DNA from 2 places in the uncultured Spongiibacter sp. genome. Region 2 is predicted to be linked to the other one. Evidence: predicted binding sites of a transcription regulator. Region 2 holds the regulator's gene; the other holds the start of a gene.
What was found. The regulator sigma-54, encoded in region 2, starts transcription at its own class of promoters, with help from an activator protein. The targets are predictions, from matches to a motif close to TGGCACANNNNTTGCNNT.
Positions count from the first base shown of each region.

Region 1: a site for sigma-54 is predicted at 4,189-4,206, ahead of ABNS66_RS05535 (NarK family nitrate/nitrite MFS transporter). Genes of this name have one in related genera too.

Region 1 covers NZ_CAXGPO010000007.1:72,964-89,279, forward strand. Annotated here, with positions in the region: gene ppa (inorganic diphosphatase) at 113-640, opposite strand; gene nirD (nitrite reductase small subunit NirD) at 897-1,214, opposite strand; gene nirB (nitrite reductase large subunit NirB) at 1,283-3,832, opposite strand; gene ABNS66_RS05535 (NarK family nitrate/nitrite MFS transporter) at 4,245-5,717, shown strand; gene ABNS66_RS05540 (bifunctional protein-serine/threonine kinase/phosphatase) at 5,774-7,468, shown strand; gene ABNS66_RS05545 (alginate export family protein) at 7,870-9,069, shown strand; gene mpl (UDP-N-acetylmuramate:L-alanyl-gamma-D-glutamyl-meso-diaminopimelate ligase) at 9,225-10,595, shown strand; gene ABNS66_RS05555 (flavin prenyltransferase UbiX) at 10,598-11,197, shown strand; gene ABNS66_RS05560 (MMPL family transporter) at 11,258-13,915, shown strand; gene ABNS66_RS05565 (LON peptidase substrate-binding domain-containing protein) at 13,905-14,507, shown strand; gene ABNS66_RS05570 (glutamate-5-semialdehyde dehydrogenase) at 14,559-15,878, shown strand; gene nadD (nicotinate-nucleotide adenylyltransferase) at 15,885-16,316, shown strand, end outside.
Region 2 covers NZ_CAXGPO010000025.1:19,322-35,637, forward strand. Annotated here, with positions in the region: gene lptB (LPS export ABC transporter ATP-binding protein) at 1-200, shown strand, start outside; gene ABNS66_RS11370 (RNA polymerase factor sigma-54) at 344-1,837, shown strand; gene raiA (ribosome-associated translation inhibitor RaiA) at 1,907-2,194, shown strand; gene ptsN (PTS IIA-like nitrogen regulatory protein PtsN) at 2,224-2,673, shown strand; gene rapZ (RNase adapter RapZ) at 2,676-3,533, shown strand; gene ABNS66_RS11390 (HPr family phosphocarrier protein) at 3,552-3,821, shown strand; gene mgtE (magnesium transporter) at 3,952-5,310, shown strand; gene yjgA (ribosome biogenesis factor YjgA) at 5,348-5,872, shown strand; gene ABNS66_RS11405 (carbon-nitrogen hydrolase family protein) at 5,875-6,681, opposite strand; gene ABNS66_RS11410 (YhdP family protein) at 6,678-10,490, opposite strand; gene rng (ribonuclease G) at 10,524-11,999, opposite strand; gene ABNS66_RS11420 (Maf family protein) at 12,004-12,585, opposite strand; gene mreD (rod shape-determining protein MreD) at 12,587-13,072, opposite strand; gene mreC (rod shape-determining protein MreC) at 13,076-13,909, opposite strand; gene ABNS66_RS11435 (rod shape-determining protein) at 13,981-15,018, opposite strand; gene gatC (Asp-tRNA(Asn)/Glu-tRNA(Gln) amidotransferase subunit GatC) at 15,268-15,555, shown strand; gene gatA (Asp-tRNA(Asn)/Glu-tRNA(Gln) amidotransferase subunit GatA) at 15,595-16,316, shown strand, end outside.

The DNA of each region.
Region 1 (16,316 bases), on a different contig from region 2:
GATTACTACAGGGTCAAGGCTTGGCAGTAGGTTTGTTAAGAATGGCGATAAGCCGGGCACAAAAAAGCCCGGGCTCTTTTCAGAGACCGGGCTTTTTTTTAGGCGGCGCTACTTAGCCTTTGTAAGCAGCAGCGGCTTTTTCAACTTCGGCCAGGGCTTCTTTGCTGCCTGCCCAACCGTCAACCTTCACCCACTTGCCTTTTTCGAGGTCTTTGTAGTTCTCGAAGAAGTGCTCGATCTGCTGGATAAGCAGCTCGGGCAGGTCAGAGGGCTCTTTTACGTCTTTGTAGAGCACGCTCAGTTTGTCGTGGGGAACGGCCAGCAGTTTGGCGTCTTTGCCCGCTTCGTCGCTCATGTTCAGAATGCCGATGGGACGGGCACGAATCACTGAGCCGGGAACAACGGGGTAAGGCGTAACAACCAGTACGTCCAGTGGGTCACCGTCTTCAGACAGGGTGTTGGGGATGTAGCCGTAGTTGGCTGGATAGAACATTGGGGTGGCCATGAAACGGTCAACCATCAGCGCATCGTACTCTTTTTCAATCTCGTACTTGATAGGGCTGCTGTTTGCAGGGATTTCGATGGCGACGAAAATATCGTGCGGCAGTTCTTTGCCGGCTGGGATCGAGTTATAGCTCATGAGTCGTTTCCGTTATCAGCTGTGTGCAAGGTGAAAAAATCGCGCTGATTATACCCGCTAGGGCGGGTTAACACTAATTTGATTCACCAGCCTTGCTGGCCGGCTTTTCGCCCGCTTCGGCCTGACTTTGAGGCCACGGGCTAACGGTTGCCAGGGCGCGTAAGCGAATTGCGGCGGGGAAAGGGAGTGGTGAAAGGGCCGACTGCACGGGGAGTTGCAGCCGGCAAGGGGGAGACTAATCCTTGGAAGGTGCGTTTTATAGTTGGACCTGCACCAGGCCGTTCTCGTTGCGCGCGGGGAAGCGACGCACAGAGATACTGTCGTCTTCAAGGCAGTGTCCCGCCTCCAGACTGAAATGCTGTTTGTACAGTGGTGAGGCAACCACTAGGGTGTCGCCGACGCTACCGACAATTCCCCGCGCCAGCACATTGGCGCGACTGAAGGGGCAGTGGTTGTCCAGTGCGAAGATGCGGTCATCGACGCGAAAGACAGCAAGCTGCGTGTCGCCGACTAAGGCGGCGGCGCCAGCATTGGGTAAAATGTCGTCGAGTGTGCAGACGGTGGTCCAGCTCATAGCTAATCTCCATACTTGTGCGAGGTTTCTCGCTACGTTGCTCTGTGTGGCTCCTGTCAGTGAGACCTTCAGGCAACAGCAATTAAGTTGTTGTTGAGTTGTTTTTCTTCTTCGTTGGCGGGCCTGATTTGACCGCGCTCTTCCACGAAAACAATGTCTTTGTCGCCGTCATCGGCATTCACGAAGGATCGGAATTGTTTGAGTTTTTGCTCGTCTTCGATGGTGGTCTTCCACTCGCATTGGTAGCTGTCGACCACGCTTTGCATATCGCGCTCCAGTTCGTCGCAGATACCCAGTGAGTCGTCGATGATGACCTGACGCAGATAGTCCAGACCGCCCTCAAGGTTTTCCATCCACACCGAGGTGCGTTGCAGGCGGTCGGCGGTGCGCACGTAGAACATCAACAGGCGGTCGACGTATTTCACCAGGGTTTCGGTATCGATGTCGGAGGCAAAGAGGTCGGCGTGGCGGGGTTTCATGCCACCGTTGCCGCACACGTAGAGGTTCCAGCCTTTTTCCGTGGCGATCACGCCAACGTCCTTACTCTGCGCTTCGGCGCACTCGCGGGTACAGCCAGACACGGCCATTTTTATCTTGTGGGGTGAACGCAGGCCTTTGTAGCGGTTCTCCAGGTCGATGGCCTGGCCAACGCTGTCTTGCACGCCGTAGCGACACCAGCTGGAGCCCACGCAGGACTTCACCGTGCGCAGCGACTTGCCGTAGGCGTGGCCACTTTCAAAACCGGCATCGATCAGTTCCTTCCATATCGCCGGAAGTTGGTCGAGGGTGGCGCCGAATAAATCCACCCGCTGGCCGCCGGTGATTTTGGTGTACAGCTTGTATTTTTTGGCGATGCTACCCACCGTGATCAAGCCGTCCGGAGTGACCTCACCGCCTGCCATGCGCGGCACAACAGAGAAGGTGCCGTTGTTCTGCATATTCGCCAGGAAGCGGTCATTGGTGTCTTGCAGGCCGGCGTGCTGATTTTCCAGAATGTACTCGTTCCAGCAGGAGGCGAAGATGGATGCTGCCGTCGGTTTACAGATGGCGCAGCCTTTACCGGAACCGTACTTCTCCAATAACTCGTCAAAGGATTTAATACCGCCTACGCGGATTAAGTGGAACAGCTCCTGGCGAGTGTAGGGGAAGTGTTCACAGAGATCGGTATTCACTTCAACACCAAGTTTGGTGAGCTCGGCGTTGACCACCTGGCCTACCAGGGCGGTACAGCCGCCGCAGGTGCTGGCGGCCTTGGTGCAGTTTTTTATATCGCCAACGGTCATTGCGCCGCCCTGCACCGCCGCGCAGATATCGCCCTTGCTGACGTTGTTACAGCTGCAAATTTGCGCGCTGTCGGGGAGGGCATCCACCCCGAGGCCAACGCTCGCACTGCCGTCAATATTGGGGAGAATCATCGCTTCCGGGTGTTCGGGAAGCTCGATGCCATTGAGCGCAAATTGCAGCAAATTGCCGTAGTCGTCGGCATCGCCCACCAATACCGCGCCGAGCAAGTGCTTGCCGCTTTCGCTAACCACTATCTTTTTATAGATCTCGGCTTGTTCATCGATAAAGGTATAGGACTTGGCACCGGGGGTGTTGCCGTGGGCGTCTCCAATCGAGGCAACGTCGACGCCCATTAGCTTGAGCTTGGTGCTCATGTCTGCGCCGGTGAACTGCTTGTCGTCACCGTTGCCAAGGATATGCGCAGCGGCGACGCGGGCCATTTCATTGCCCGGTGCAATCAGGCCAAAGATGCGTTGGTTCCACAGCGCACATTCGCCAATGGCATAGATGGCGGGGTCAGAGGTCTGGCAGTAATTGTTTATGGCGATGCCGCCGCGTTCGCCGATCTTCAGTTCACACTGGCGAGCCAGCGCATCTTGCGGGCGAATACCTGCAGAGAAAACCAGAATGTCGGTTTCCAGTTCTGCGCCGTCAGCGAAGGACAGCTTGTGCACGCAGTGCTCGCCGTCGCCGATGTTTTGCGTGTTTTTCTGGGTGTGCACTTCAACGCCGAGATCTTCGATCTTGCGTCGCAGCAGTGCGCCGCCGCCGTCGTCGACTTGCACCGCCATCAAGCGTGGCGCGAATTCAATGACATGGGTTTTCAGGCCCAGATCTTTAATGGCTTTAGCGGCCTCCAGGCCGAGTAGGCCGCCGCCCACCACGGCGCCTACAGAGGCATTTTTTGCCGCCGCGGTGATCGCTTCAAGGTCTTCGATGGTGCGGTAAACGAAGCAGTTTTCGCGCTCGTGGCCGGGAACAGGGGGAACAAAGGGGTAGGAGCCGGTTGCCAGCACCAGCTGGTCATAGTCGTAGTGGCGCCCTGAATCCGTTGTTGCGGTTTTTGCATCGCGATCAATGGCGACAACTTTTTCACCGCATCTAACGTCGATATTGTTTGTCGCGTAGAAGCCATCGGCAACCATGTTTAGTGCGTCGGCTTGTCGTGTTTCAAACCAGGCCGTCAGGTGTACGCGGTCGTAGGCGGGGCGGGGCTCTTCGCCGATTACGGTGATCTGGTAATCGGTCGCGCAGCCACTTTCGACGATTGACTCTAGGAATTGATGACCAACGGGGCCGTTGCCCACAACAAGCAAGCGCTGTTTATGGCTCATAGTGACGTCCTTTGCTTCTTTCTACCATTGGCAGCACCGGGGAGTGCTGCATTATTAATGTGCCCTGGGGCGTGTAACAGGCATTAAGCAAAAGACGTGCCAGTGAGTTTTGTGTTCATTATGTGTTTGATTTGTAAGGTTTTTATATTTTTGTGGTCGAACTTGGGGCGCATTTTGGTGCTTTGTGGTGTGGCGCGGCTGATTGTTTCTGGGGCGCGCTGCTTCATCGGGGGGCGAAAATTCAGGCCGCAGGCGTTTGGCGGTGGTGGCTGGCACTTGCCTGGTCGCGTTAAGTTGTCGCTAAGTCATATTTATTGCTAACAATATCAATTGCTTAGTGGGCTGGTGTTGATGTTTGGCACGGCGTTTGCTCAGCAGCAAGCAAATTCCTCGTTGGCTGAATGGAGCTACTATGTCGTCCTCTACATTAAATTTGCTCGATCTCAAGCAGGATAAAATCCGCTTGCTGCATCTGAGCTGGTTTGCCTTCTTCCTGACTTTTGTCGTGTGGTTTAGCCACGCACCGATGCTGGCCTCTATTAAAGAGGCCTTCGATCTTACCGGGCAGCAAGTGAAAGCCCTGATGATTCTCAATGTGGCGCTGACGATTCCCGCCCGGGTGGTGGTTGGTATGCTGGTGGATCGCTACGGTCCGCGCATTATCTACTCGGCACTCCTCGTTAGTGGCGGCGCCATGTGTATCGCGTTTGCGTTTGCCGACAGCTATGAAACCATCGCGCTGCTGCGTTTTTTAATGGGTTTTATTGGCGCGGGCTTTGTGATTGGTATTCGCCTTGTTGGTGAGTGGTTTCCCGCGCGCCAGGTCGGCTTGGCCGAGGGCGTTTACGGTGGCTGGGGTAACTTTGGTTCGGCGGCAGCCGCGATGACCCTGCCAACCCTGGCGCTGATGTTCGGTGGCGACGATGGTTGGCGCTACGCCATTGCCAGCACGGGTGTGATGGCAATGATCTACGGCGTGTTCTTTTACTCACGTGCGCGCAACACGCCCAAGGGGTCTACCTACTTCAAGCCAAAGAAAAGTGGCGGCTTGGTGGTAACCAGCAAGCGCGACTTGGTGTTTTACATTGCCATGTGCATCCCCATGTACTTGGCGCTGGCAGTACTGACCTGGAAGCTGTCGCCGTCGAATCTGGGTATGTTAAATGGCGTTGCCGCAATGTCGCTTTACGGTGTGCTGGTGGTGTTGTTCATCGTGCAAGTGAGCCAGATTCTGCGCGTTAACCACGATGTATTGAACAATGTAGAAATCCCCGCCATGCAGAAATACCCCTTCAAGCAAGTGGCTATTCTGAATGTTGCCTACCTGGTTACCTTTGGCTCTGAGCTCGCGGTGGTATCGATGTTGCCGCTGTTCTTTATGGAGACCTTTGAACTGACCGCCGTAAAAGCGGGCATGTTGGCCTCCGGCTTTGCATTCATGAACCTGCTTGCTCGTCCCAGTGGCGGCTACCTGTCTGACCGGTTTGGCCGTCGTCGCTCGCTGAGCATTTTGATCTGCGGTTTGGCGGTGGGCTATATGCTGCTCAGTCAGATCACGTCAACGTGGCCGCTGCTGCTGGCGGTATTGGCGACCATGTGTTGCTCCTTCTTCGTACAGGCTGGCGAAGGTGCGGTGTTTGCCATCGTGCCGTTGGTCAAGCGCAGTATGACCGGGCAGATTGCGGGTATGACCGGCGCTTACGGTAATGTGGGTGCAGTTATCTTCCTGACCGTCCTCAGCTTTGTCGATGCTTCCAGCTTCTTTATGGTGATCGCCGCTTGCGCTGCCTTTGTGTTTGTTGCGGTGCAATTTATGGAAGAGCCACAGGGACACATTGCCGAATACAACGACGATGGCAGTGTGGCGCTGATTGAAGTGAGCTAGTCTGCAACCTCAACTCGAAAAGGAGTGGTGTTTTGCACCTGGATGGTGGACTGAAATTGAGCATAGCCCAGCGCAGTAGCGCTGGGCTTAAGCCGTTTAATGAGGACAGTCTCGGCGCGCGAGTGCCCGAGGGTTCACTGCTGACGATCAAGGGCGCCGTCGCGGCTATTGCCGATGGTGTGTCGGCGGCCGAGGCGGGCAAAGAGGCGGCGGAAAGTTGCATTACCGGCTTTCTGAATGACTACTTTTCAACGCCCGAGTCATGGTCAGTGAAGCGCTCCGCGCAACAGGTATTGAATGCATTGAATCGCTGGCTGTTCGCCCAGGGTCAGGGCTATGCGCAGGCGGAAAAGGGCTATGTGTCCACCCTGAGTGTGGCGGTATTTAAGTCCCAGCTCGCCCACTTGTTCCATGTGGGGGATAGCCGCATATACCGGCTTCGCGACGGCGCGCTGGAGCAGCTAACGCGCGACCACGCTCGGCGAATCTCTCCGGAGCACGCGTATTTGACCCGGGCAATGGGGCTGGACGTCAATCTCGATGTCGACTATCGCTCAGTCGATATCTGCTGTGGGGACCTGTTTTTACTTTCTACCGACGGTATTCACGACGTGCTGCCTGACGAGCAGATTCGCCAGCGCCTTGCCGAGGCGTCCGGTGCGCTGGAGCCCACCTGCGAGCAGTTGATCGACGATGCATTGGCCGCGGGCAGCAAGGATAACCTCAGTTGTCAGCTGCTGCGTGTAGAGGCGCTGCCGCTGGCCGATGCCGACGATGTTTATCAGCAGCTGAGTGCCTTGCCATTCCCGCCGCCGCTGCCGCCGGGTGCCGTGGTCGACGGTTTGCGTATTGAAGAAGAGCTTCACGCCAGCCCGCGCAGCCAGTTGTATCGGGTTGTGGATACTCGCAACCAGCGCCAGTTAGTGATGAAAACACCGTCATTGCTGTACTTGGATGACCCGGCCTACATCGAGCGCTTTGTGCTGGAGAGCTGGATCGCCAAGCGACTGGAGCATCCGGCTGTTGTGTCGGTGGTTGAACCGCCCCAGCGTCCAAGCTGTTTGTACTACCTTGCTGAATATATTCCCGGTCAGTCGCTGGCGCAGTGGATGGCCGCGCGCGACCGATCGGCCGTGAGTGAGGCGGTGGCGGTGCTTAGTCAGTTGGCCAAGGGCCTGCAGGCTATGCATCGGCGCGATACCCTCCACCAAGACATTAAGCCCGACAATGTAATGATGGACGGTGACGGCAGGGTGCGCATTATCGACTTTGGCAGCTGTCATGTGGCTGGCTTAGCTGAGATCGCGGTGCCGTTAGAGCGTGATCATATTCTGGGTACCGCGCAGTATTCAGCGCCGGAGCACGTATTGCGCAAACCGCCGAGTGCGCGGGCTGACCAGTTCTCCCTGGCCGTCGTGGCCTTTGAAATGCTCAGTGGAACCCTGCCCTATGAGGGCAAGTTGGAGCAGTGCCGCAGCGCCGGTGATTACTCGCGCCTGCAGTACGTCTCTGCCAGTGATTACAACCCGCATATTCCGTATTGGATGGATCGCGCGCTAAAGCGTGCGTTGAGTATTAACCCCGACCTGCGGTATCACGACATCGCAGAGTTTATGCACGATCTTCATCACCCCAACCCCAGCTATCAGGTCAGGGAATTTCAGCCCTTGGTTCACCGCAACCCCCTGCGGTTTTGGCAGGGGGTCAGCGCCGTCTTGCTCGTGGCGCTGCTATGGAGCTTGAGCCGATAGCGAAGGGCTTTTGCTGGGCAGCGTGGCGGCATGCAGTATTGTGGTGCGCCAAACCAGTCGTTTGCACACGTTTACAGGCAATATTTTAGGGCGCGGTCGTCTTGTAATGAGGCACCGCTAAAGACGCGTCGTCGTGTTTTGGGGCGGCGCTGGCTTTCGAGGTTTTTTGAGCGAGTTATTTTTCGCTAACGCATTGAAAATTATAAAAATAAATTAATTGTTTTGATCTCTTCGCGGCTGGCATACCGCTTGCTAAATCTTCCTGCGATGGGCGATGTCGCCCAAACCGAATGCCCACAATAATAGGTGTTAGAGATAAACGGCGTTCTCAATTCGGCCTGATGGTCGTGGTGCTGCCGGCCTTGTGTCGGCCGATAAAAAATAGTGTAGGAGAGAACTGCATGAGAGTTATTGCAAACGCCGTACTGCTAGGAGCCGTGGCGGCAACCTTGCCAGCCACCTCATTTGCCGATTCCCTTGCCGACGCGTTGGCAAACGGCAAGGTGTACGGTGACTTTAGGCTGCGTTATGAAGCGGTGAGCCAGGACAATGCCCTGGATGATGCCAGTGCCCTTACCCTGCGTAGCCGGCTGGGATATCAGACCGCCGCCTATCAGGGTTTTTCCGCGCAACTGGAGTTTGAGGATAGCCGCATCGTCGCGGGAGAGGGCGAGTTCAGTGCGCCGCCAGCCGGGTATAAAGCCGGGCAGCACTCGGTGATTGCCGACCCGGAAACAACCGAGCTGGATCAGGCCTTTCTGCGCTACCAGCACGGTGGGCTAACGGCCAAATTAGGACGACAGGTTATCACCTACGATGGCCATCGATTTGTCGGGCACGTGGGTTGGCGTCAGGATCGCCAGACCTTTGATGGCATCTCACTCAACTATCAAGCCAACGATGCATTGTCGCTGAGCTACGCCTACCTGGGGCAGCGCAATGGCATCTTTGCCGAACAGGCGGATAAACAGGCTAAAGATCACCTGTTAAACCTGCGTTTCAACAGTGCGGTGGGCGCGGTGACGGCCTATTCCTATTTGTTGGAACTGAATGAGGCGGGCGAAGACCGTCTCGATACCAGTGGTGTGAGCGTGAAGGGGGCGAAGCCCCTGGCTGAGGCAAAGCTGCTATACCACGCTGAGTTCGCTCGCCAGCGGGCCGACACGCCGCTGCTCGATGCCGATGCGGAGTATATGCTGCTTGAAGCCGGGGTCGCCGCCGCGGGTTTAACCGCGAAAGTTGGCTACGAGGTGCTGGGCAGTGACGACGGCAGCTACGGCTTTGCCACGCCCCTAGCGACGCTACATAAATTCAACGGCTGGGCCGATATTTTTCTCAAAACACCGGCCGGCGGTTTAGTTGACCGTTACGCCTCGCTGGGCGGCAGTCTTGCCGGTGGGAAGTGGGCGCTGATTTATCACGACTACCGCGCCGACGATGACGCCGCGGGTGCCGATGCCTACGGCAGTGAAGTTAACGCGGTGTACAGCCGAAAATTTGCCAAACACTATTCGGTGGGAGTGAAGTACGCCGCCTACTCAGCCGATGAGCTGGCAGTCGATACCGATAAGTTATGGTTTTGGTTGGGCGCGGCGTTTTAACCCTGTTGCGCTCGCTTTTGCGCAATGTCATAGCCGGCCTCTGGCCGGTTTTTTTATTGCTTGAGCGTATTAATGGTAGGCGCAAGCCAGCCGTAGAGCTTACTCGGGTGCAGTGATACCATGCCCAGCTAAATTCGACGGCCGAAGCACGAGCAATGCATATTCATATCCTTGGTATCTGCGGAACCTTTATGGGCGGGTTGGCCATTCTTGCGCGCGAGCAGGGGCACCGCGTTACCGGCTCTGATGCCAATGTGTATCCGCCGATGAGCACCCAGCTCGAAGCCCAGGGTATTGCGCTGATGGAAGGCTACGACCCGGCGCACCTCGACCCCGCGCCGGACCTTGTGGTGGTGGGCAATGCCATGTCGCGGGGCAACCCGGCCGTGGAATATGTTTTAGAAAGAGGTTTGCCCTATACCTCGGGGCCGCAGTGGCTGAGCGAACATGTGTTGCAGGGGCGCTGGGTGCTGGCTTGTTCCGGCACACACGGCAAAACCACCACCAGCAGTATGTTGGCGTGGATATTAGAGAGTTGCGGCTATGAGCCGGGCTTTTTGATCGGCGGTGTGCCCGCCGACTTCGGACTGTCTGCGCGTATCGGCAAGTCGGACTTCTTTGTGATCGAAGCCGATGAGTACGACAGCGCTTTCTTTGATAAGCGCTCCAAGTTTATTCACTACCGTCCGCGCACCTTGATCATTAACAACCTGGAATTCGATCACGCCGATATTTTTGATGACCTGCACGCCATTCAGCGTCAGTTTCACCACGTGGTGCGCACCGTACCCGGCAGCGGCCGCATTATCACCCCGGCGAGCGTGCCCGCTATTGAAGAAACCCTGGCAATGGGTTGCTGGAGTGAGCGCGAGCAGCTGAGCGTTAGCGGCGATACTGCCGAGTGGCAGCGTGGTGAATGCAGTGAGGACTACTCGCAGTTTCGCGTGCTGCATCAAGGGCAGGATCAGGGGCAAGTGTGCTGGCAGCACACCGGCGAGCACAATGTGGCCAACGCATTGGCTGCCATCGCGGCGGCGCGGCATGTCGGTGTCCTGCCAGCTGACAGTATCGATGCGCTCAGTCAGTTCCAGGGCGTGAAGCGCAGAATGGAGCTGCTCGGCTGCGTAGACGGCGTGTCGGTCTACGATGATTTTGCCCACCACCCCACCGCCATTGAAACCACCTTGCAAGGCCTGCGCGGTCGTGTGCAGAAAAACGGGCGAATTATTGCCCTGATAGAACCGCGCTCGAATACCATGCGTATGGGCATCTACAAAGACCGCCTAGCAGCCTCGACGGCCTCGGCAGATCGCGTTATTTGGTATCAGCCACCCGGACTGGACTGGTCGCTTGACGGCGTGATCGCCAACAGTCCCGTGCCCGCCGAGTTAAGTCGCGACCTCGATGCCTGTCTCCAGCAGCTTGTCGCCATGCTGCGCAGCGGTGACCACGTGGTCATCATGAGTAACGGTGGCTTCGGTGGTATTCATCAGCGCCTGATGACGGCGCTTAATAACAGGGCCTAATTATGAAAGCGGTAACCTTGGCAATGACCGGCGCATCGGGCGCGCAATACGGTTTGCGCCTGCTCGAATGCCTGCTGGCCGCGGGCTGCCCGGTTCACTTTATGATCTCCAAGGCGGCGCTGTTAGTCGTGGCAACAGAAACCGACGAGCCCCTGCCAGCCAAACCCCAGGCCCTGCATAAACATCTGGTGGAGCGCTTTGGTTGCCCGCCCGATCAGTTGCAGGTGCACGGGCCGGAAGATTGGATGGCCGCCGTGGCCTCGGGCAGCGGCGCGCCAACCCGTATGGTGGTCTGCCCAGCAAGTACCGGCACCCTGTCAGCCATTGCCTGTGGCGCCAGTAATAATTTAATTGAACGCGCCGCCGATGTTGTGCTCAAAGAGCGGCGTCAGTTAATTTTGGTGACGCGAGAGATGCCCTTGTCGAGCATTCATCTGCAGCATATGCTCAGCCTCAGCCAAATGGGCGCGACCATTATGCCGGCGTCGCCAGGCTTTTATCGGCGCCCGACAAGTGTGGATGAGATCGTCGATTTTGTCGTCGCGAGAATATTGGACCACCTCGACGTAGCGCAAACGCTGCTGCCGCGCTGGGGTGAATAACGGCCGTTACCGGCCCGGACGCAGAGACCCTGCGCCCGATAATGACAATAAGGAAACACCATGACTGGGCGGCTTGCCAACGCATACCAGACACTGATTCTCCGCAATGCTACCTGGGTGTTGCTGCTGTTGATGGCGGTGACCGGATTCCTGGGTAGCCATATACCCGCGATGAAGCTCGATGCTTCCTCCGAGGCTTTGGTGCTGGAAGGGGATACGTCGCTGGAGTATTTCCGCGAAATCAGCAAGCGCTACCAGACCGAGGACTTCTTGCTGGTCACCTACCAACCCGAGGGCGACCTGTTCGCGCCCCAGCAGCTGGAAACCATCGCCAAGCTGCGCGATGACCTGGCGAAGCTGCCGCGGGTGTCGAGCATTAATTCTATTCTCGATGTGCCCTTGTTGCAGAGCCCGCCAGTGAGCCTGGGTGATGTCACTGCGGGTGAGATTCCCACCCTGGGCGACGGCACTGCCAATGTCGACATGGCGCGCGAGGAGTTTGCCAACAGCCCTATTTATCGTTCGCTGCTGACCAGCCCCGATGGTACGACCACCGCGCTGCAGGTGAACCTGCAGCGCGACCAAAAATTCTACGAGCTGCTGGACGCCCGCGATGTGCTGCGCGCCGACGCGGCGCAGCGCCCCCTGACCCTGGACGAGCAGGCAAAACTCGAGGCGGCCGAGCAGGCCTTTGATGACTACGTCACCGAAATTCACGGCCGCCAGGAAGCGCTGGTTGCGCAGGCGCGAAGCGTGCTCGACAACTACCGCGACGGCGCCAAATTGTTCCTCGGCGGTGTGCCAATGATCACCGTGGATATGATCGACTTTGTAAAAAGCGATCTGAAAGTGTTCGGTACCGGGATATTGGTGTTCATTGTGGTCTTACTGGTAGTGATTTTCGGCAGCCCGCGCTGGGTGCTGATTCCGCTGCTGAACTGCGTGGCCACGGTCACCTTCATGCTGGGGCTGCTGGCCTTTATGGACTGGCGGCTCACGGTTATTTCCGCCAACTTTGTCGCGCTGCTGCTGATTATTACGCTGGCCATCACCATCCACTTGGTGGTGCGCTACCGGGAAATTTCGGCGCTGTCGCCGCAAAGCAGCCAGCTGCAGCGAGTGAGCGACACCGTTCGTCTGATGGCGCGGCCCTGTATCTACACCGCCCTCACCACGCTGGTGGCCTTTGCGTCACTGGTGGTCAGCGGTATTCGTCCGGTCATTGATTTCGGTTGGATGATGACCATGGGGGTGATGGCGGCGCTGATACTCAGCTTCCTGGTTCTGCCCTGTGTACTGATGCTTTTGCCCGCCCGCGAAGAGAAAAACGGCGCCGGTGGCGAGGGCGCTTTTACCCGCTATTTTGCTGTTGCTACCGAGCGTTTTGGCGGCACCATTGTGGTGGTGTCGGTAGCCTTGCTGGCGGTGAGTGCCTGGGGTATTTCACAGCTTAAAGTGGAAAACCGCTTCATCGACTACTTCCACGAAGACACCGAAATTTATCAGGGCATGGAAACCATCGATGCCGAGCTGGGCGGCACCATCGGGCTGGATATTATTCTCAATCGCCCGAGTGAATCGTCCGCGCCGACGGTTGCCGACGGTGCGCCTGCCGCCAATGATGCCCCGGTCGACAATGCCGCCGCCGAGCAAGCGGGCGAGGAATTCGATGCCCTGTTTGGCGACGCCGAATTCGACGAGGCTGACGACAGCTTTGCCGCTGAGCAGGGCGACGACTTTGCCGATGATTTCGCTGGTGACTTCGATGCGGGCTTTGACGATTTCAGTGCCGGCGACGATTTTGGCGGCAGTGCTGCCAGTCCCCAGAGCGAGTGGTTTACGGTGGCGGGCATGCGCCGTATTCAAGAGGTGCACAACTATCTGGACAGCTTGCCCGAGACAGGCAAAGTACTGTCCCTGGCTACCTTCTATGAGCTGATGCAGATGATTATGGGGAATGTCGACGACCTGCAATTGGCGCTCGCTCAGCGCTCACTGCCGACGTCGATCAGCAGCATTCTGCTCGATCCTTATTTGTCTGCCGAGGTGGATCAGGCGCGGATTAGCCTGCGGGTGAAGGAAACCAGTCGCAGCCTGGAGCGCGATGCCTTTCTTAAGGAGGTGCGCAGGCACCTGATCGACGAGCTGGGTTTTGAGGAAGAGCAGGTGCGCCTGACGGGCTTGCTGGTGCTCTACAACAATATGTTGCAGAGCCTGTTTACCTCGCAAATTTTGACCTTGGCAGCGGTGTTCGTCGCCATCCTGGCAATGTTTATGGTGCTGTTCCGCTCCTTTAGTCTGGCGATGATCGCGCTGACGCCAAACCTGCTGGCCGCCGGTGCAGTGCTTGGGGGGATGGGGCTGGCCGGCATTCCGCTGGATATGATGACCATTACCATTGCGGCGATCACAGTGGGTATTGGGGTCGACGACACCATTCACTATGTGCACCGCTTCCGGGATGAATTCCCCCGCGACCGCAACTACCTGCAAACCATGTATCGCTGCCACGGTAGTATCGGCAAGGCGATGTACTACACCTCGGTGATTATCGTCTTTGGCTTCTCCATTCTGGCGCTGTCGAACTTTACCCCGAGCATCTACTTCGGCTTGCTCACCGGTCTGGCAATGATCGCTGCGCTCATGGGCGCGATGTTGCTGTTGCCGAAATTGATACTGATGATTCAGCCACTGGGGCCGGAAGGTAATGCACGCTGAGCAACAAGACCACTACCCACTGTTTCCGCTGGGTGGTGTGTTATTTCCCGGTGGCCGCATGGCGCTGCGTATCTTCGAGCGCCGCTATCTGGATTTGCTGCGCAATACCCTGCGCGACGACGGCCACTTTGGCATTGTTCACCTGCACGCCGGCAGTGAGGTGGACGGTAAGGGCGATGAGCCGCGTATCGCCGCCGTGGGCTGTCAGGCCCGGGTCGTGGACTGGGATCAAACCGAAGACGGTTTGTTGTCGGTGGTGGTTGAGGGCGGCCCGCGTTTTCGCCTGCTGCACAGCTACCGCGACGCCGCCGGGCTGAATCGCGGCCGCGTTGAATGGCTCAGCGAACAGGCGGATATTCCTCTGCCAGAAGAGGCTGAAGAGTTGTCAGCCTTGTTGGCGCAGTTGTTGGAGCACCCCCATGTGCAGCGCATGGGCTTCAGTGCCGAGGTGAGCGGTACCGGTGAGCTGGTTAACCGCCTTGCCCAGTTATTGCCGCTCAGTCCAGAGGATGTGTATCCGCTGCTTGAGATAGACGAACCGCTGCACCGGCTAGACGCCCTGCACGACCTGCTCGAGAGCCTTTCACAATAGCCAGCCTCTGCATCGCCACCGATAGTGAGTGCCGCCGCATTCCGGTATACTGTGCGTTTTTTCCGCCCCAGCACGGGCGGGCAGTTCGCGCAGTATTCAAGGGGATTCGCGTCGATGGAAGTCAAACAGTATATGCAGCAACTCGGACAGCAAGCGCGCGCGGCTTCGCGGGTGTTGGCCGCCGCCGATAGCGGGGCAAAAAACCGCGCGTTACTGGCCATTGCCGAGGCGGTAGATGCTGCTCGGCAAACCATTGCTGACGCTAACAAAAAAGATCTACAGGCCGGTGAAGCGGCGGGCCTGGATGCCGCATTATTGGACCGTTTAGCACTCACGCCGGCGCGTATCGACGGCGTGATCGAAGGCCTTCAACAGGTGGCGGCGCTGCCCGACCCCGTTGGTGCCATCAGCGACATGAACTACCGCCCCAGTGGTATCCAAGTGGGTAAAATGCGCGTGCCCCTCGGTGTGGTCGGCATTATTTATGAGTCGCGCCCCAATGTTACCGCCGAGGCAGCAAGCCTGTGCTTGAAGTCGGGCAATGCGGCAATTCTGCGCGGCGGCTCCGAAGCTATTCATTCCAATCAGGCGCTGGCGGCGTGTATTCGTCAGGGCTTGGCGGTGGCCGGGCTACCTGAAACGGCGGTGCAAGTGCTGGAAACCACCGACCGCGCCGCCGTTGGCGAGCTGATTACCATGCCCGAATACGTGGATGTGATCGTTCCCCGTGGCGGCAAGGGCTTGATCGAACGCATTTCGCGTGATGCTCAGGTAACCGTGATCAAGCACCTCGACGGCATCTGTCATGTTTATATCGATGATGCTGCCGATGCCGACAAAGCCCGCGCCATTGCCCTGAATGCCAAGGCCCAGCGGTTTGGCACCTGCAATACTATGGAAACACTGCTGGTTGCCGAGAGCCGCGCCGAAGAATTACTGCCCGGCATCGCCGAAGATCTGCAAGCCGCTGGTGTTGAGCTGCGCGGCTGCCCGCGCACCCGTCAGGTATTGATGGGCGCCGTTGAGGCCAGCGAAGAAGACTGGGCGACAGAATATCTGGCGCCGATCTTGTCGGTGAAGGTGGTGGCCGGTATCGATGAGGCGATGGACCATATCGCCCAGTACAGCTCAGGCCATACCGAATCCATTGTTACTGAGAACTACACCCTGGCGCGTCGCTTCCTGCGCGAAGTCGATTCCAGCTCGGTAATGATCAATGCCTCCACGCGTTTTGCCGACGGCTTCGAATACGGCCTGGGCGCCGAGATTGGTATTTCCACCGACAAAATTCACGCCCGTGGCCCGGTCGGTCTGGAAGGACTGACATCGCAAAAATGGGTGGTGTTCGGCGACGGCCATGTGCGGAGCTAAGCACCCTTGACGGCACCTCTGCGCAAGCATTGTTTGGTATTTGGTGGCACCTTTGACCCCATTCACCACGGCCACTTGCGCTCGGCGATTGAGCTGCGCGAGTTGCTGCAGGCCGACGAACTCAGGCTGATGCCCAGCCACCAACCGCCGCTGCGCGGCCGCCCCGGCGGCACGGCCCAGCAGCGATTGGAAATGGTGCAATTGGCCGCCGCCAATGAACCGGGGTTTATTGTTGACGACCGCGAGCTCAGCCGCGATGGCGCGTCCTACACCGTTGATAGCTTGAGCGAGCTGCGCGCTGAACTGGGCGACGGCGTTGGTTTGACGATGGTGATGGGCAGCGATGCCTACGCTAAGCTGCACCGCTGGCACCGTTGGCAGTCCCTGCTTGATTACGCCAATGTCTGGGTGATCGAGCGCGCCGACCATCCACTGCAG
Region 2 (16,316 bases):
TTCAGCAGATTATTCGCCACCTGCAGGCGCGCGGCATCGGCGTCCTAATTACCGACCACAACGTGCGAGAAACCCTCGATATCTGCGAAAAAGCCTACATAGTTGGCGAAGGTCGCATCGTTGCTGAGGGCAATGCCGAGGCCGTGCTCAACAACCAAATCGTGCGGGACATCTACCTCGGCGACACATTTACCCTTTGATCAAAAAATCGGCACAGCAATTGCTTTAAACGCCTATTGCAGCGGTGCGGCTGCGGGACTACACTGACCCTGAAGCATCGTCGTTTATGGCTACATAACGGCATTTAATCCCTCAGGTATGGTTGTAGTAGAAGTCATTGCCTATGAAACAATCGCTCCAGCTAAAAGTCGGTCAGCAGCTGACCATGACGCCCCAGCTGCAACAGGCGATTCGTTTATTACAGCTCTCCACCCTCGACCTTCAACAGGAAATTCAGTCGGCACTGGACTCCAACCCCCTGCTGGAAGTAGAGGAAGACAGCGACAGCCCGGAACCCCAGAGCAGCAACAGCCAGAGCGAAAGTAACGCCAATGAGGCTGACAGCAAAACGACCTCTGCTGAGGAGGCGCCCAGCAACGACGCTGACAGTGAATGGGCCGAGCGCAGCGACATCCCCGAAGATTTGCCGGTAGACAGCCAGTGGGAAGACGTCTACCAAAGCTCCGCACCTAGCTCCTCCACGGCCGGTAGCGCCGACGACGACTACAACAATGACTATCGCCACGGCAGCTCAGAGTCGCTCCAGGACCACCTGCGCTGGCAACTCAACCTCAGCCGGCTTTCAGAACTTGATCGCATCGTCGCTGATGCCATCATCGACGCGATCGATGAAAAAGGGCGGCTCACCGTCAGCCCCGAAGAGCTGGTGGACGCCTTCGACGACGACGATATCGAAATAGAAGAAGTGAATGCCGTCCTTCACCTCATCCAGCAGTTTGACCCCCCAGGTGTTGGCGGCCAGGACCTTCAAGAATGCTTGCTGATTCAACTTCGACAGCTCTCCCCAGACACCCCATACCTGACTGAAGCGCTGCAGATTGTCGAGCAGCATATGCCGCAGCTCGGCAACCGTGATTACAACCAAATCATGCGCCGCTGCCGGCTAAAAGAAGACCAACTGCGCGACACCCTGGCACTCATTCAAACGCTGAACCCCACTCCTGGTGACTGCGTGGGTAACGACGAAACGGAGTATGTGGTACCAGACGTATTCGTCAGCAAAAAAGAAGGCCGCTGGCTGGTTGAGTTAAACCCGGACATCGCCCCGAAAATACAAATTAACAGCCACTACGCATCGCTAGCCAAAGACAGCGGCACCAGCAGCGACAAAGACTATATTCGCGACAACCTCCAGGAAGCGCGCTGGTTCATTAAAAGTCTGCAGAGCCGCAACGAAACACTGATGAAAGTCGCCACCAAGATTGTTGAGTACCAGCGCGGATTCCTGGAGTACGGCGACGAAGCGATGAAACCGCTAGTGCTCCACGATATCGCCGATGCAGTGAGCATGCATGAATCGACGATCTCACGGGTTACCACGCAAAAATATATGCATACCCCGAGAGGCATCTACGAACTCAAATATTTTTTCTCCAGCCACGTCTCGACCGATACCGGAGGAGAATGCTCCTCCACGGCGATTCGTGCACTAATCAAAAAATTAATTGCCGCAGAAAATCCCAAAAAACCGCTAAGCGACAGCAAAATCACCCAACTGTTGGCCGAGCAAGGCATCAAAGTTGCCCGGCGAACCATTGCAAAGTACAGGGAATCACTAGTCATTCCGCCCTCTAACGAACGGAAAAGACTGGTCTAATAAGGCCCCAAAAGGCCCAAACAACGCGCCGGGAGGCGCCGGATGTTCTCAGCGATGAAGGAGCAAGATATGCAAATAACCGTCAGTGGTCACCATGTTGAAGTTACCCCGGCACTTCGCGATTACGTCAACAACAAACTCGCCAAGCTGCAACGGCACTTCGACAATATCACCAATACCGACGTTACCTTGTCAGTAGAAAAGCTGGTTCAAAAAGCTGAAGCCACCGTACATGTGGCTGGCGCCGATCTGTTCGCCACCTGTGAATCAGAGGATATGTACGCGGCCATCGACAGCCTCACCGACAAGCTCGATCGCCAGCTTATTAAACACAAGGAGAAAAACCTGGGCCACTAAAGGCCCGGGGATGTTCCGGAAACGTAAACATGACCCTTGATTCAATACTCAGCCCCGGACGTACCCACTGCGGTACGTCTGTGGGCAGCAAGAAACGCCTACTGGAACAAATTTCTATTTTTGTCAGTGAGGATAATGCGCAATTCAACGCCGACGAACTGTTCAACGAACTGCTCGCCCGCGAGCGACTCGGAAGCACAGGTATCGGGCACGGGGTTGCGATTCCCCACTGTCGCAGCCAGCAGTGCACCGAAATTACCGGCATGCTGCTTAAACTTGCCGAGCCTATCGACTTCGAAGCGATAGACGATCAACCCGTGGACTTAGTGTTTGCGTTGATCGTTCCTGCCGAAGCACACGACGAACACATTAAAGTGTTGGCAAGCTTGGCCAACGCCTTCAACGATGACGCTTTCCGCCAGCAGCTTCGCAGCGCAGACAGCGACAGCAGTCTTTATGAACGTGCGGTAGCGAGCTAGGCGTGAAGCTTATTATTCTCAGCGGCCGCTCAGGTTCGGGCAAAAGCACGGCGCTGCACCAGCTCGAAGACGAAGGTTTCTACGCCATCGACAACCTGCCGGTGTCACTGCTACCCGCACTCGTTACCGAACTCTCTCAAAGCACACTGAAAGTTCATCAGCAGGTTGCTGTCTGTATCGATGCGAGAAACTCACAAACGGAGCTCGCCCGCTTCCAAGAACTGTGCAAACAAGTTCGAAGCCTGGCCAGCTTGCGTATTCTTTTTTTGGATGCCAGCGACGACAAGCTCATTAAGCGTTTTAGCGAGACCCGTCGACGGCATCCACTGAGCACCGACTCCCAGCCGCTTAGCGACGCGATAAAGCAAGAGTCTGCGCTGTTGGAGCCCATTGTCGCCGAGGCATCGCTGACCATAGATAGCAGCGACATGACTGTGCATCAATTGCGCGCCACCATACGTGACCGCGTTCTCGGCGTCGACGCTAGCCGCATGGCACTACAACTAAAGTCCTTCGGCTTTAAGCGCGGCCTACCCATTGATGCCGACCAGGTCTACGATCTGCGCATGCTCCCCAACCCTCACTGGGACGAGGCACTGCGCAGCCTCAGCGGCCGCGACGAGGCCGTTCAGCACTTCCTCGATGCCCAGCCGCAAGTCCAACAGATGTATAGCGACATACTCACTTACCTGCTGCGCTGGCTGCCTGAGATAGAATCTGCCGGTCGCAGCTACTTCACCATCGCGATCGGTTGCACGGGTGGACAACATCGCTCAGTATACATGGCCGAAAAGCTGGCTAAGGCGCTTCGCGACACCTGTCCTGGCCTGCAAGTTCGCCACCGCGAACTTCAGCACTAACCTGGGCTGGACAAGGCGATGCAAGAAATCCAAATTCCTATCATCAATAAACTCGGCCTTCACGCCCGTGCTGCGTCCAAATTCGTAACCACCAGCACCGCATTTGCCTCTCGCATTCAGGTGTCGGCGGGGCAGCAATGGGTCGACGGAAAAAGCATCATGTCGGTAATGATGCTCGCGGCCAGCAAAGGCATGACACTGCACATTCGCTGCGAAGGGGAAGACGAACAAGCAGCCCTGGACGCTCTCGTCGACTTGATCGAACGCCGCTTTGACGAAGGCGAATAAATCAAATACTGCGCATTTCAGCGCGATTTCGCCCGTCTGCAATTGTTGCCCAGCGAAGATTAAAGGATAATTCTCGCCACACTGTGTGACTGCTATCCAGCAGAAAGCCGAACGCAACGCAGAGAGCTATATGGCCCAAACCGCAGAAAAGCCCCAAGCTGAAAGCCGCCTAGAGCTACTGAATGAAGCTCTGGGCTCCGGCGCGTTTCTGCAAATTCGGCGTATGCTCAACGGCCTGCCTCCCGTCGATGCCGCCCACCTTATTGAGTCAACACCGCAAAAAGTACGGGGCGTGCTGTGGCAACTTGTCGATACCGAAAATGAGGGTGACATTCTCCAGCACCTGAGCGACGAGGTGCAGAGTCAGTTCCTGCGGCACATGGATGCCGAGGAAGTCGCCGCGATCACCGAGGGCCTCGAAACCGACGATATCGCCGATATACTCCAGCAACTTCCGGACCGCGTGATTCGCGAAGTGCTGGAGTCGATGGACCATCAAGACCGGGTGCGCGTCGAGCACATACTGTCCTACGACGAGGACAGTGCCGGTGGTCTGATGAACACCGACACCATCACTGTAAGGCCGAACATCACCCTGGATGTCGCGCTGCGTTACCTGCGGCGGCACGAAGAGCTTCCCGCAATGACCGATAGCCTGCTGGTCGTTAACCGTAATGACCAGTTCATTGGCTCACTGTCGCTGCGGAAACTGCTGGTCTCGGACCCCAGCGTTACCGTTCGTGAAATCATGGACACCGAAGTTGAGCCCATTGTGGCGTCCATGCCTGCGCGCGATGTTGCCAACCTCTTCGAGCGGCGGGACTGGGTCAGTGCCCCCGTGGTCGACGACAATCAATTGCTGCTTGGCCGAATCACCATCGATGACGTCGTCGATGTTATCCGCGAAGAGTCCGACCACTCACTGATGAGTATGGCCGGTCTGGATGAAGACGAAGACACCTTTGCATCGGTAATGACCACCGCGCCGCGCCGCGCCATTTGGCTCGGCATCAATTTGTTAACGGCCTTTATTGCCTCCGGTGTTATCAACCTTTTTGAAGGCACCATTGAAAAAGTCGTCGCACTGGCCGTACTTATGCCCATTGTCGCGAGCATGGGCGGTGTCGCCGGCACACAAACCTTAACCGTGGTGATTCGCGGGATGGCCCTTGGCCATATCAGCCGCAATAACAGTCGCTGGCTGATCAATCGAGAGGTTCTGGTAGGACTCATGAACGGGCTGCTGTGGGCACTCATTGTCGCGCTGGCCGCCAGTTACTGGTTTAACGACCCCTTAATCGGCGCCATTATCGCCGCCGCCATGGTAATTAACCTGATCACCGCATCACTGGCCGGCGCCATTTTGCCGCTGGTAATGAAGGCGCTGAACATCGATCCCGCGTTAGCTGGCGGCGTAGTGTTAACTACGGTTACCGATGTTGTCGGCTTTATGTCCTTCCTTGGATTAGCCACGTATTTTTACGCTTGAGTTCCACTCAAGCCAAGCCGATAGAGCAACCGTTATTGTGACCGATATAGACGATCAAGAACGCCCGAGTAAAACCGCACTGAAGCGCGAAATGGAAGCCCTGCAAAAACTGGGCAGTCGCCTCGTGGGCTTAAGCAATGCCGACTTGGCCCGGGTTCCCATCAACGATCCCGACCTTGAGGAAGCCATCGCCACGGCGCGGCGGATTAAGAGCCGCGAGGGGCTTCGCCGGCAAATGCAGTACATCGGCAAACTGATGCGCCGCATTGATGCCAGCGGCATTGAAGCCGCCCTGCTTGAACAGGAGCAAGGGCAAAAAGCATTGGCGCGACGCTTTCACGAGCTAGAGGACTTGCGAGACGATATGCTAGCCGCTGGCGTCAAGGGCGTCGACGCCGCACTACAACGTTTCCCCAATGCTGATCGACAGCGACTTCGCCAATTACTCATGCAAGCTGGCAAAGAAAAAACGGCGAATAAGCCGCCCGCAGCAGCGCGCAAGCTCTTTCGCTACCTGCGCGAACTTCAGCAAATTGCCAACGAAGAAGAAAGCCAGGCGTAAAACTAGAATCGCCGGTGTTGCGACACTGGCATTTCTTGACGCAGCGCTCGCTGCGCCGCCATGTCGATGTCAGCTGTCGCAATACCGGCGCCAAAGCCGAGTTCGGCGAGTACGCGCCCCCAGCTGTCAATCACGCAGGAACCTCCGGATGTCTCTCGGCGCGCGCTGTGAATACCGCCCTGATTTGCTGCAATAACCGCTACCTGATTTTCAATTGCACGCGCCCGCAGCAGTGGCAACCAATGCGCCAGCCCCGTGCGCCGCGTAAACGCCGCCGGTAGCGCCAACAATTCCATCCCGTCATCGAGCATCAGGCGAAACAACTCGGGAAAGCGCAGGTCGTAACAGACCGCTACGCCAAGCCGCCCCCAGGGGGTATCAATAACGCAGGGTCGCTCACCGGGAGCGTAGCGTTCCGACTCCCGGTAGCGTTGCTGTGCATCGCCAACGTCGGCATCAAACAAATGTAACTTGCGATAATCGGCGACACACTCACCACTGTCATTGAAGACCAGCGAGCTGGCATAACAACGACCATCCGCCGCAGGCAGTGGCAGCGTTCCCGCGACAATCCACATCCCCAAACGTTTAGCCTGCTCGGCCAGCCGCCCCCGTATCTCTGCGTGCTGCTCCCGGCAAGCCAATTCGGCCAGCGCTGAACCACTGTCAAAACAGGCAAAATTTTCTGGCAGCACCGCCAGCTGCACTCCCTGACGAGAGGCCTTCTCCAGATGCTCCAACGCGTCATTCAGGTTGACGCTCACCGCTGCGCCGGACACCATTTGCACCGCTGAGGCACGAAGACTCATGGCGCAACCTGCGATGGCATTTCTTGCCCCTTCAACTCAGTGGGTGAGACGTCAAAAATCTTTTTGAAGGAGAGTTCAGGCTGTTGAACAGTGCCCCGAATGTCATACACCGCACTGGAGAAGCTATCGACTTGCTCTTCGAACACTTTGGTTACCACATACGCTCCCGCAGCCGCCGGCAAGCCGCCAACCAGCGCCGCGACCCAGGGCAGGTTACTGCCAACAGGCAAGGTGGCGACCAGTCGCATATCTAAGGCCTCCGACACGAGGTCGATATTACCGCTCATCTGAAAACGGCTCGACGGCCCGCTAACTTCCAGTGGCTGGGTTAGCACCAATCGCTGCTGACCAAAGCCCAGTTCACCGCGCATGTCGTCAAAATGTACGCCTTTGCGGAAGACATCTCGAAAATCAAATTTCAAGCGGCGCACAATATTGGTCATATTAAAAATACCCAACACGCGCAATGCGCCACTGGCCGCATCTGAGGTCTTTAAAAACCGACCATTCTTTAAGGCGAATTTCACTCTTCCCTGACTCGCGCTCATCGCCCATTGGTCTGGTGAGCCTGGCCAGCTCACATTGATATCAAAGCCGCCGGAGCGCGTCTCTAGTGAGCGCTCATAACCGAGCGAGCTGAGCACTTTCCCCATGTCGCGAACCGCAAATTTACCCTTGAGCTGAGAGCCTCGGCGACCATTTTCCTGATACCACCAATGCAAGGCGTTTTGCCTGCTGGCGTCGCCCAGGTCGATGCCCAACACTTGCCCACGCAGGGCTAAGAAATGCGCGCCAAACAGGTCTGTGCGAAGGTCAAAACCGACACGGCCATAGTTTTTCTCGCCAATACTGAGTGATTCAATATCGACATCCAAGGCCGGAAACGACCTCGGATCAATATCGCCCAGATGTTCGGCAGCGGAGCCACTGCTGGCAAGGCTTGGCAGTGCGAGACGCTCCAGCATCAACACATAGGGGTCACCCAGCTGCGATGGCAGGGCAATATTCCCTGCTACCTCGTCACTGTCGACACGCAGCGTCCAATCCCCGCCTTCAGACCGGGCACTGATATTTGCGGAATGGAGGATTCGCCCAAGGACTTCCAGTTCATCGACCTTCAAGCGATCGACAAACACCGGGATTCCCCCTCCCGTCGTGGCAACAGGTTGCAGAGACTGCCATTCTAAATAATTGTCGAGGGCCAGCTGCCACTGATCCATGGCAGCAAACGCCAGCCCCCCACCAATACTCAACGCGCCCTCGCGCAACGGCGCTCGGTTGCCATCGCCCAGTGTCACGGAAATAGCGCCATCACGCTGGCGGTACTGCAAACGAAACAACTCAGAAAGCTCGACGCTGAGCGGTGCCCCTGAACCGGCAAAGGACTGATAAATCTTCAATGTCCGAGGCTCATCGGCGGCCTTGTATAGCGGCTGTGGCAATCGCACTTCCACTCCGCGCATCGCCGACTCGATTTCAATCCCAGGGCGCTTGCCACCCGCTTGCACATGCACATTCACATCTGTGCGCCCCTGCAAAAAACCGAGCGCAGGCTGCTGTAACCATGCGCGAACGGCAGCCATGTCCATTTTCCCGGACGCCTTCACATGGACGACGTCATCGCGCTGCTCTATGCGTCCTTGAATCGACTCCCCCAACACCGACGCCCGCAAGCCGGAACTATTCAAACCGCTATCACTGCGATACTGAAGGGGGCCACGGACGTTATTCAAGGACAAATTAACATCCGGCAAGGTAAGCTCTGACAGTGCTAAATCCGCGTGCACCGCCACCTCTGCATGCGGCTCACCGACTAACGGCATTGTCAGCGCGAAGCTGCTATCCACCACACCTTCCATGCGCCAGTCATTTAACACTCCCCCCGTCATTGCCCCGAGGGGGCTGCGCTTAAACAGGTCCTGAACAGCCGTCGCTTGCACACTAGCTGCGGTATTCACTGTTAGTACCGGGCCATCATGATCATCCAGGCGCACATCAACCCGTGGCAGCTGCATGCCCACGAAATTTCCCGCATACGCCGTGGCCCACACCTGCCCGTCATCGAGGTAGACCTGCGCCTGCTCAGAGGCAACCTCGGGCCACTCATCGTGAAAGACCAACGCCAACGCCCGCGTATCAAGCTTCAACTGCACCGTGCGCCCATCGTGGTCGCCACTGCGTAGCGACCCCCGGTATATAAATTCAGCCGTGGCTGCGCGGCCCGCGCGAATACTTTGATCCAACCAGCTCCGCAAGCCGGCATCCAGCACCTCGGGAACATAGGCCTTCGCCGACGCCAGCGGTAATTGCTGCGCCGCTATTGCCAGGGTCATTAGCGGTGGCTCTGGGGCCTCTTCTGACAGTGGCAGATCTAAACGCAGCAGGGCTGTTAGCGGTGCGTCTCCGTCTCGCGCCTGCAGCGGCGAGCTTCGCAGTACCAGCCGATCATTGTTCAACTGCCAATGTACCTCGCCGCTCATATTGTCGAGCGTGAAGGCCTGGGGGTATAAATTGGGAAACGCCAGGCTAAGCGTGTCGGTATCGATCACCGCGGTTCCGGTATTTTCATCGAGCTCCAGGTAGCCATTTACCCCCTCTGCACCCGGCGCCCCTTGCCAGGGCGCTAGCGCGACATTGGAAAGCTCACTTCGCAGCGAGAAGCTGGATGCTTCGCCGCGCTTAATATTCAAATGGAGGTTGTTAAGCCGCCCCGATGGTTGCAAGGTATCGAGGGTGTCCTGCAGGTCACGCTTCAGCACACCGCTGTCGCTCAGCAGCGCCGTACTTGCAGCCAAATCCAGCGCGGGCAGAGAAAATGTCCACGACACGGCGCCCTGATGGGTGAGCGACAGGCCCGCCAAATCCAACTGCTGGTCGCGCCACTTGGCCGAGAAATCGCTAAAGCCTATCTGCCAGAAGTCACCGCGGTGATGGCCGACAAACTCCATTGAGACATCGTGAAATTGTTCTGTCGACCCCCACAGAGCACCCGCCGCCAGGGTATCTGCCCGAATCGCCCCCTTTGCCACCATGCGGCGCCCCGCTTGCCAAGTCAGCCAAAGACGGCCGTCCACCGGGTTGTGAATAATCTGCTGATTGCGAAACAGGGGGGCGAGGGCTGAGAAGCGACTGTCGTCAAGCGATACAAATGCCGACGCCCGGAAATCGCGATCGCGCGGGTCACCATAGGCTTCGGCAATTAGGCGGATCTCGCCGGTTTGATCCGCACTCAGGCTGGCATAGCTACGCCGAAAATGCCCATCGCTCGACCAACTGAAGTCGCGACTGCGCACCGAGGTTTTGCTGCCATCAGCAAACATTAAGCTAACATCCAGGCTTTGCATGCTCGCCCGGCGCACCGCGAGTACAACATCGAGTAGCGTGTCTAAATTTGTCCCGCCACCGCCACCGGACATGCCGGGGATCGACCAGCGCCCGGCCTCATCTTGAAGTAAGTCGAGTTCAATATGACCCACACGCAGTTGCTTTAGGCGTGGACCAACACCGAGCAAACTGCCAATTGGATCGAGCACCACCTTGGCGCGGTCCAGCTTGATGGCACCGCCGCCAATATCCAGGCTTTCCACGCGCAACACCGGCGACAGCCCCGACCAACTCCCCGTCAGCGCCTCCGCCTGAAGTTCAATGCCAAGCGCCGCCTCAAGTTCGTTAAAAATTTCCGCTTGGTAACGCGACACCAAGCCGATGTACTGACGCCCCAAACTGGCGTAGAGCGCCAGTAGCACGAGTAGCAGCAGTGCTAAGCTCCAGACCAGAGCGTAGGCTCGTCGCAACAATCCCTGTAGCATCGCGATCAAGCCACTCGCGCTAAAACAGCGAATTTACAGCAGAACGACATCGAACTGTTCCTGGGTGTACATCGCCTCAACCTGAAAGCGAATACTGGCACCAATAAATTCTTCTAAATCGGCAACGCTGGCCGACTCCTCATCTAACAGGCGGTCGACCACCTCCTGCGAGGCCAGTACTAATAGGCTGTTACTTTCGTAGGCTCGGGCTTCGCGCAGTATTTCTCGGAACACCTCGTAACACACCGTCTCCGGCGACTTCAATGAGCCGCGGCCGTGGCAGTAGTGGCAGGTTTCACACAGCACGTGTTCCAGGCTCTCGCGAGTACGCTTGCGCGTCATCTCAACCAGGCCCAGCTCAGAGACCCCGGTAATACTGGTCTTCGCGTAATCCTTCTCCATCGCCCGTTCTAGCGCGCGCAATACCTGCCGACGGTGCTCAGCATCTTTCATATCGATAAAGTCGATAATAATAATGCCGCCCAAATTGCGCAGGCGAAGCTGGCGAGCCAGCGCTGCCGCCGCTTCGAGGTTCGTTTTAAATATGGTTTCTTCCAGGTTGCGATGACCGACAAATGCCCCGGTATTAATGTCGATGGTGGTCATCGCCTCGGTCTGGTCGATAATCAGGTAACCCCCGGACTTCAATTCAACCTTGCGGCCAAGGGCGCGCTGAATCTCGTCTTCAACGCTGTACAGGTCGAAAATCGGGCGTTCACCGGGGTAGTACTCCAGCTTAGAGCGAATCTCTGGCAGATAGTCTTTGGCAAACTCATCGACACGCTGGAAACTCTCCCGGGAATCGATGCGGATTTTTTCCAACCCGGGATGCACCAAATCACGCATTGTCCGCATAAACAGCGGCAGGTCTTCATAGATTACTGAGGGTGCCGTATCACGCTTCATACGACGCTCTACCGCCAGCCATAGCCGCCGCAAAAACGCGACATCCGCGCGCAGTTCATCCTCGCCCGCCCCTTCGGCAGCGGTGCGCAGAATGTAGCCATCCGTCAGTACTAAAGGCTCATCGTCATCGCCGTCCCGCAGGATGCTCTCCATCAAATCTCGCAGGCGCTGCCGCTCGTCTTCATCGTCAATGCGGTGAGACACACCGAGGTGGGACGCCCCTGGCATATAAACCAAGTACCGCGACGACACCGACAAGCGGGTACTCAAACGCGCCCCTTTGGTTCCCATAGGATCCTTGGTGACTTGAACGGTGAGCTGCTGACCCTCGCGGATTTTGCTGCGAATATCCGCGTGCTCACCGCCCTCTTGCTCAAGGGCGACAATATCTGAGGCGTGAATAAAACTGGTTCGCTCCAGGCCCACTTCAACAAACGCCGCCTGCATGCCGGGCAGCACTCTTACGACCTTGCCTTGGTAGATATTTCCAACAATGCCTTTAGAGCGGGTACGTTCGATATAGACTTCCTGCAACACCCCGTTTTCAACGACCGCAACCCGCGTTTCAACCGGCGTTACGTTAATCAGTATTTCTTCGCTCATGGTTTCACTCTGCCAATGCTGTCGGGGGTTCTATACCCACCTCGCGCAGCGCTTTACGGGTCTCGTATAGCGGTAGCCCTACCACCCCACTGTAACTGCCATTGATACGCTGAACAAACTGTGCGGCACGCCCCTGTATAGCATAGCTGCCCGCTTTGTCATCGGCCTCTCCGCTGGCGAGATAATCATTGATATCGCGATTGCTCAAGGGGCCAAAAAATACCTCTGTTGCCACTAACTCAGCGTGCTGCACACCACCTTGCGACACCGCTATTGCGCTGAGCACTCGGTGACCGCGATCACTTAAGGCGCGCAACATCTTTGCGGCCTCCGCGCGGTTGCCAGGTTTGCCGAGAATACGTCCGTCGAGGTCAATGGCAGTATCGGCAGCCAATACCACTGCCGCGGGGTAGCGCTGCGCAATCACATCGGCCTTTTCTTGCGCCATTCGCAGCACGTAGTCATCGGGGAGCTCTCCGAGGCGAACGCTCTCATCGATGTCGGCAGGGCAAATCTTTGCCGACAACCCCAACTGCCCCAGCAGGTCAGCGCGCCGCGGTGACGCAGAAGCAAGGATCAAGGTCATATCAGTAGGCCACAAACACACGCTGCAACCACGACATCATCGGGCGCAGGAAAAACCAAAGTAAGGCGGTGGAGAATACCGGCAGAAAAACCAACCAATGCGTCTGAGAAACGCCGTTTAAATTTTGCGCCCACTGATCGACAAGAATGCGGAACAACTCCAGCAGGGCAATCAGCGCCGCCTGCTTTCGCAAACTGAACATCCGCAGCTGTTGGTAGGATATTTGAATAATATAGGCGACGACGGCCAGCGAAAACGCATTCTGCCCCAACACCGTGCCAAGCAGAATATCCTGGATTATGCCGCCCAACCAGCACAGGGCAATTCCAACGTTTTCGGGCATTGCGAGCAGCCAGTATATCAACACCAGCATCAACCAGTCCGGCCGCAGCCAAGCCAGGCCAGCCGAGAGCGGCGCAATGGTAAGTACCAGTGCCACCAGCAAACTCACCGCGACAAAAATCAGCCCCTGAGCGTGAGAGTCCATGGCTTACTCCACCGCAATTTTGTCGCTAAATACCAGCAACACATTGCGACTGCGGTCGAGCTCTGCCAAGGGGCGTGCATTAATTTCAGCAAAGGGTTTACCCGGGTCGATGGCAACTCTGGTGACTTCGCCCACAGGGTAGCCTGAGGGGAAGCGGTCACCGAGGCCCGAGCTCACCAGCAAGTCCCCCACCTGGATATCTGTTGTCGCGGCAACATGGGCAACACTTAGCTCGTCGATACGACCACTACCCTCGGCCACCGCGCGCAGACCATTGCGGCTGATTCGCACGGGAATAGCGTGGGCACTGTCGGTAATCAGCAACACCCGACTGTGGTAGACGCCCACGTCGACAATCTGCCCCAGCAGGCCCTTGGCATCGATCACCGGCTGACCGACAAAGGCATTGTCGCGGCTGCCCTTATCCACCACCAGCATATGCCGATTAGGGTCAGAGGCCACACCGACAACTTCGGCAACGACCACCGTATCTTTGACGCGCTCCGCCGAGTTCATCAGCTCACGCAAGCGCACGTTTTCCGTACTGAGCTCGATATATTTCTGCAGTTTGGCGTTAAGAATCAGCGATTCGGCACGCAGGGCACGGTTTTCTTCAAGCAGGTCGCTGCGGCTACTAAACACGCCGCTAAACTGAGCACTCAAGCGAGAGGGCACATCGGCCAGCCAGTAAAACGGCGCGGCAACAACAGAAAGCTGGGTGCGAAGGGGGGCCATAGACTCCAGGCGGGCACCCAGAAGGATCAGGGCAAGCGCGAGGCCGCCCAAAAAGACAAGTCGACCGCCCGATGAGGGCGGCTTGGAGAATACCGGTTTAATTGCCGCGTCCTCCCTCTGCTGAACGCACGGTTACACGAGCACGCCTGTGGCGCAACGCCACAAGAGCATGCTTATTCAGCAGACAATATATCCAGGTGGTGACGATCAACCATTTCCAGTGCCTTACCACCGCCACGCGCAACACACGACAATGGGTCCTCAGCGATAATTACCGGCAACGCACTTTCATCGGCAATAAGCTGATCGATACCCGTCAGCAAGGCGCCACCGCCCGTCAGTACGATGCCGGTTTCCGCGATATCGGCAGCCAGTTCTGGCGGAGATTGCTCCAAAGCGCGCTTCACGCCCTGGGTAATTACCTGAAGAGGCTCTTGCAACGCTTCGAGAATTTCATCGCTATTCAGGGTGAAGCGACGGGGAATCCCCTCGGCCAGGTTGCGGCCGCGCACGTCAATTTCCCGCAGTTCGCTGCCGGGGTAGGCACAACCAATTTCTTGCTTAATGCGCTCGGCGGTCGCTTCGCCGATCAGGCTACCGTAGGTGCGTCGCACATGCGTGACAATGGCTTCGTCGAAGCGGTCACCACCAACACGCACCGAGTCGGAATACACAACGCCATTCAGAGAGATAATCGCAATTTCAGTGGTACCACCACCAATATCAACCACCATCGAGCCTGACGCTTCTTCAACTCGCAAACCGGCACCAATCGCGGCGGCCATTGGCTCCTCAATCAACCGCACCTCGCGGGCACCCGCACTGAGTACCGATTCGCGAATCGCCCGGCGCTCTACCTGCGTACTCTTACAGGGAATACTTACCAATACGCGGGGGCTGGGGCGAATAAAGCTGTTTTGATGGACCAGTTTAATAAAGTGCTGCAGCATCTTTTCCGTCACCTGAAAGTCGGCGATAACACCGTCTTTCAGAGGGCGAATAGCGGTGATGTTCCCCGGTGTTCTACCCAGCATGCGCTTGGCTTCAATCCCGACAGCCTCGACCGTTTTCTGGCCATTGTGCACACGGATCGCCACAACTGAAGGCTCGTCAAGCACGATGCCCTGGCCGCGAACATAGATGAGAGTATTGGCCGTTCCCAAATCGATCGACAGATCATTGGAAAACATCCCGCGGATACGTTTTAACATTTGCGATTATCACCTTATACGATTCTGCGAAGACCGAGAATCGGGCTGGCAGGGCCGAAAACGCGGCGCAAAAGGCAGCACTGACCCCTAGATTAAAAACTTTGCCACTCTATCAACGCCGGGGATTCAGGGCAAGGCGCAAGTATGATAAGTTTACGGGCTTTTCCCAACCGCGCTCCGCATCCGCTCTCGGCTTGCGAAGCGCGCGTTATCAGCGCAACACGCGCCACGAAGCCAACAGGGTGAACCATGAGTTTAGAACAGGGCGATATCGCCAAACTGGCAAGGCTGGCTCGAATTCGCATTAGCGAAGAAAGCAGCGAAGAGCTGCGCCAGCGAATCAGCGACATTCTCGGCATGATCGACACCATGCAGGCCGTCGACACTGACGCCGTAGATCCGATGGCCAACCCCCACGATGCAACACAGCGCCTGCGCGCAGACGTGGTCACCGAAGTTGACCAACGGGATGACTTTCAGCGCATCGCTCCCGCCACCGAAGACGGCCTCTACCTTGTTCCCAAGGTTATTGACTAGCCCCTAGCCGCAGCCCCTAATTTAAGAGTACTCGACACCATGCCCAGTCATACCGTTGCCGATCTTCTTCGAGGCCTCGCCGCCGGCGACTTTTCCAGCGAAGAAATCACCCAACAATACCTCGACGCCATTGCCGACCGCGACGGCCAAATCAACAGCTTTATTACCGTCACCCGCGAACAGGCCCTCGAACAGGCGCGCGCTGCCGACAACGCCAGGCAACGCGGCAACGCCGGAGCCTTGTGTGGATTGCCCATCGCCCACAAAGACATATTCTGCACCGAGGGCGTGCGCACCAGCTGCGCGTCGAAAATGCTCGACAATTTCATCGCGCCCTACAGCGCCACCGTGGTAAACAACATGGCCAGCGCCGGTGCCGTTATGCTCGGCAAAACAAACCTGGATGAGTTCGCCATGGGCTCGTCAAACGAAACCAGCTATTACGGCACTGTGCGCAACCCCTGGAATACCGATCGCGTCCCCGGCGGCTCCTCGGGCGGCAGTGCGGCGGCCATTGCGGCGGGCCTTGCTCCTGCGGCCACGGGCACCGACACCGGCGGTTCCATCCGCCAGCCAGCGGCGCTGTGCGGCCTTACTGGCCTAAAACCCACCTACGGACGAGTGTCGCGTTACGGCATGATCGCCTTCGCCTCCAGTCTTGACCAAGCGGGCCCGATGGCGCGCAGCGCCGAGGATTGCGCCCTGCTACTGCAAAGTATGGCGGGCTTCGACGAGCGCGACAGCACCAGCATGGATGTTCG